One region of the Rahnella sp. ATs2 genome, then DNA from elsewhere that is predicted to be linked to it. Evidence: predicted binding sites of a transcription regulator. Region 1 holds the regulator's gene; the other holds the start of a gene.
The links. Region 1 encodes sigma-54, which starts transcription at its own class of promoters, with help from an activator protein. Its sites were predicted from a motif close to GTTGGCACANNTTTCGCTNT; they were not measured.
Positions count from the first base shown of each region.

Region 2: a site for sigma-54 is predicted at 854-873, ahead of ACJY2G_RS09790 (branched-chain amino acid ABC transporter substrate-binding protein). Genes of this name have one in related genera too.

Region 1 is NZ_JBLYPL010000001.1:131,336-133,737, reverse strand. Features, by position in the region: gene lptB (LPS export ABC transporter ATP-binding protein) at 1-468, shown strand, start outside; gene rpoN (RNA polymerase factor sigma-54) at 571-2,004, shown strand; gene hpf (ribosome hibernation promoting factor) at 2,028-2,315, shown strand.
Region 2 is NZ_JBLYPL010000008.1:7,243-9,644, forward strand. Features, by position in the region: gene ACJY2G_RS09780 (methyl-accepting chemotaxis protein) at 1-244, shown strand, start outside; gene ACJY2G_RS09785 (YgdI/YgdR family lipoprotein) at 371-586, opposite strand; gene ACJY2G_RS09790 (branched-chain amino acid ABC transporter substrate-binding protein) at 1,042-2,166, shown strand; gene ACJY2G_RS09795 (ABC transporter permease subunit) at 2,247-2,402, shown strand, end outside.

The DNA of each region.
Region 1 (2,402 bases):
GCGTCCATTTTCCGCCGCCTCAGCGTGTTTGATAACCTGATGGCCGTGTTGCAGATCCGCGACGATCTGAACAAAGAACAGCGTAACGATCGCGCCAATGAACTGATGGAAGAGTTCCATATTTCTCATTTGCGCGATAACCTCGGTCAGTCACTGTCCGGTGGTGAACGCCGTCGTGTTGAAATCGCCCGTGCGCTGGCGGCGAACCCTAAATTCATCCTGCTGGATGAACCGTTCGCCGGTGTTGACCCGATTTCAGTTATCGACATCAAAAAAATCATTGAGCATTTGCGTGACAGTGGCCTCGGCGTACTGATCACCGACCATAACGTTCGCGAAACGCTCGACGTGTGTGAACGCGCTTACATCGTCAGTCAGGGCAAGTTAATCGCCCACGGCACGCCAGCCGATATTCTTGCTGATGAACAAGTTAAACGCGTTTATCTTGGTGAAGAATTCCGTCTGTGATCTGTGCCGCCGGAACCGTGCCTGTTTCGCCTTAAAATGAAACAGGCCGTCTCTGACAGAAGTGTTGCCGTTTTCACTCATCAACGGAAATAAAGCCAAGATATGAAGCAAGGTTTGCAACTCAGATTCAGCCAACAACTGGCAATGACTCCACAGTTACAACAGGCCATCCGCCTGTTGCAATTGTCCACGCTTGAGCTCCAACAGGAGATCCAACTCGCGCTGGAGAGCAACCCTCTGCTGGAACAAACCGACCTTCATGAAGAAATCGACTCGGTAGAAGCCACCGACAGCGAAGGGTTAGATACCCGCGAAGCGCTCGAGCAAAAAGACATGCCCGAAGAGCTGCCGCTGGATGCGACCTGGGATGAAATCTATACCGCGGGCACGCCTTCCGGCACCGGTAATGATTACAGCGACGACGAGCTGCCGATTTATCAGGGTGAAACCACCCAGACTCTTCAGGATTACCTGATGTGGCAGGTCGAGCTGACGCCGTTCTCAGATACTGATGCGGCGATTGCGACGTCCATTGTCGATGCGGTCGATGACACCGGTTACCTCACCGTTTCTCTTGACGACATTCTGGAAAGCATCGGGGATGAAAACGTCACGATGGACGAAGTGGAAGCCGTGCTCAAACGCGTACAGCGTTTTGACCCGGTCGGCGTGGCCGCGCGCGACCTGCGCGACTGCCTGCTGATCCAGCTTTCCCAGTATGCGACCGACACGCCTTTCATCACCGAAGCCCGTCTTATCATCAGCGAACATCTGGATTTGCTGGCGAACCATGATTTCCGCGCACTTATGCGATCAACCCGGTTAAAAGAAGATACACTGAAAGGAGCGATGCTCCTGATCCAGTCTCTTGATCCGCGTCCGGGCCAGTCGATCAACACCGGCGAATCCGAATACGTGATCCCGGATGTGCTGGTGCGCAAAGTGTCAGGAGTCTGGACGGTTGAACTCAATTCGGACAGCATTCCGCGTCTGAAGATTAACCAGCAGTACGCCGCGATGGGGAATTCCGCACGCAGCGACAGCGACGGGCAGTTTATCCGCAGCAATCTGCAGGAAGCCAAATGGTTAATCAAAAGCCTGGAAAGCCGTAACGACACGCTGCTGAAAGTCACGCGCTGTATCGTTGAGCAACAGCAGGCGTTCTTTGAACTGGGTGAAGAATTTATGAAACCTATGGTGCTGGCCGATATCGCCAGCGCCGTAGAAATGCACGAATCGACGATTTCACGCGTCACGACGCAGAAGTTCCTGCACAGCCCGCGTGGCATTTTCGAACTGAAGTATTTCTTTTCCAGCCATGTCAGTACAGACAGCGGCGGCGAGGCATCGTCAACCGCCATCCGGGCGCTGGTGAAGAAATTAATCGCAGCGGAGAATCCTGTAAAACCGCTCAGTGACAGTAAGTTAGCGACCCTGCTTTCCGATCAGGGAATTATGGTTGCACGACGAACCGTCGCCAAATACCGAGAGTCTTTGTCCATCCCGCCCTCAAACCAACGTAAACAGTTAGTTTGACCTCAACAGAGAAGGAAGACATTATGCAGCTCAACATTACCGGACATCACATTGAGATCACGGATCCCCTGAGAGAGTTCATCACGTCGAAGCTGGCCAAGCTAGAGCAGTATTTCGACAGGATTAATCAGGTGTATGTGGTGTTGAGCGTGGAAAAGGTGCAAAAAGTTGCCGAAGCGACTTTGCATGTGAATGGAGGCGAGTTACATGCCACCTCGGAACATCAGGATATGTACGCAGCGATTGACGGACTGGTTGATAAACTGGCCCGCCAGCTGAATAAACATAAAGACAAACTGAAACAGCACTGACATTCATGTAGCCAACCCTGTGCTACAAACCTTCGGGCATCGGCTTGTGACCTTCGGGAAACGAGCCGATATAGCTTTAAGGGTGAA
Region 2 (2,402 bases), on a different contig from region 1:
GGGAACCACCATGCATGACATTGTGACTAAAGTGGCTAACGTTACCGAAATACTTAATGAAATTACTCAGGCATCGGATGAACAGAACAGGGGAATATCTCAGTTAGGGCAAGCCATAGTGGAAATGGACAGCGTGACTCAGCAAAACGCGGCCCTGGTGGAAGAGTCTTCTGCTGCTGCTAATGCGCTGCGGGATCAGGCACAAAATCTGGCTTCGTCTGTTTCGCGTTTTATTACTGAGTAATTTTATCCTCAAAACAGTCGTGTTATTACGGGCCGTTAAGGTACCCATAGCATGACTGTTTTATTCAGCCCGCCGTGTAATTCATCGGTCGGGCTTTCAGATAAATGCAATTGCTGTCCGTCACGCCTACTTCTTCACGATGCCCGCAATATCATTGGTGTTCATCAGGTGATAATCGCCGTTCATGTCGGTGTAGCTGGTCATGCCGGTATCGCGGTCACGCTCAGGTTCGCCGTGGGCGAAAAGCTGATCGCCGGCTTTGGTGTTGATCACATAATCACTGGCACAGCCCGATAATCCCATGGCCAGCACAATTGCCGTCAGGCAGGATAATTTCTTCATTGTTCAGTAGCTTCCCGTTGCAATCATCTGCCCGCATTACAAAACAACCTGCCGAAAGAAGCAAAGAAAAAATATAACCACGGATTATCCCTGGGGAACTTAACGTTACATTTTGGTGCAGGGCGTTCCGGTATCGTTATTTTCCTGTTCTTTTCAGCACCAGTGCGGTGCGATGTGATCCCGTCGTTGTTTCTGCGAGTTCCCCGCAACGCCTGACAGGCGCTATCTATACTCACATAACCGTAACATTCACAGACCTCGGGTAACACTGGCAGATATTTTGCTTAAGTTTCTTACCTTTGATGTTGTCCGCCAGCGGTGGACAAACGGGATCTTCCCTCCATTGGCTTGTGCTTTAAATTTCAGATTTTCAGATTACGACTTTGCGTTGGTGTTTTTGCTGCATGCGTTGCCCATAACCCGTTTGCATAAACTCAGTCCTAAGGATCATGATGATGTCGATGAAATTTATGAAAAGTCCTCTCTCTCTTTTACTGGCAGGTTGTCTGGTCACGGCCTTCTCCGCGCGTGCGGATATTGTGATTGGGGTTGCCGGTCCGTTCACCGGTCCGAATGCCACTTATGGTGATCAGTACTGGCATGGCGCGACTCAGGCCGCCGAAGACATTAATGCCGCAGGCGGGATCAACGGCGAGAAAATCAAACTGGTTCAGGGCGATGATGCCTGCGAGCCAAAACAAGCGGTCGCGGTGGCTAACCGGCTGGTAGATCAGGATAAAGTGCAGGCAGTGGTCGGACATTTCTGTTCATCCTCTACCATGCCTGCGTCTGAGGTGTATAACGACGCCGGGATTATCGCCATCACGCCGGGCTCAACTAACCCGCAGATCACTGAACGCGGCATGAGCGATATGTTCCGTATGTGTGGGCGCGATGACCAGCAGGGTCTGGTAGCCAGCGATTACATCATCGACAAGCTGAAAGCCAAAAAAGTGGTCATCATTCACGACAAAGATACCTACGGACAGGGGCTGGCGGATGCCACCAAAGCAGCGCTTAACAAACGCGGCGTGAAAGAAGTGATGTATGAAGGTCTGTCGCGCGGCGAAAAAGACTTTAATGCGCTGGTTACCAAAATCAGTGCGCAGAAACCAGATGTGGTGTTCTTTGGCGGCTGCCATCCGGAAGCCGGTCCGCTAGTTCGCCAGATGCGTGAGCAGGGCGTTCAGGCGACGTTCTTCTCCGGTGACTGTATCGTCAACGAAGAAATGGTCACCGCTGCCGGCGGTCCGCAATACACCAATGGCATTCTGATGACCTTCGGCAAAGACCCGCGTCTCATCCCGGACGGCAAAGCCGTCATCGATAAATTCCGCGCTAACAAATTCGAGCCGGAAGGTTACACCCTCTATTCCTACGCCTCTGTACAGGCCATTGCCGCCGCCTTCAAAGCCACCGGCGGCAGCGATTCCGCCAAAGCCAGCGCCTGGCTTAAAGCCAACAGTGTCGATACCGTCATGGGCAAAAAAGCCTGGGACAGCAAAGGCGACCTGAAAGTCTCCGATTACGTGGTTTATAAATGGGATGACAAAGGCAAATATCAGGAAGTTAAGGAATAACTCATTTTGATTTGCCAGTTCTAATCTGTGTCAGACCGCGCCCTTAGCCAGGCGCGGTCACAAAAAGAGACTGCGTATTTATGGATTCATTCTTCCTGCAACAACTGTTTAATGGCATTACGCTCGGTGCTGTCTACGGTCTCATCGCCATCGGCTACACCATGGTTTACGGCATCATCGGCATGATCAACTTTGCTCACGGCGAAGTGTATATGATTTCGGCTTACCTCTGCGCT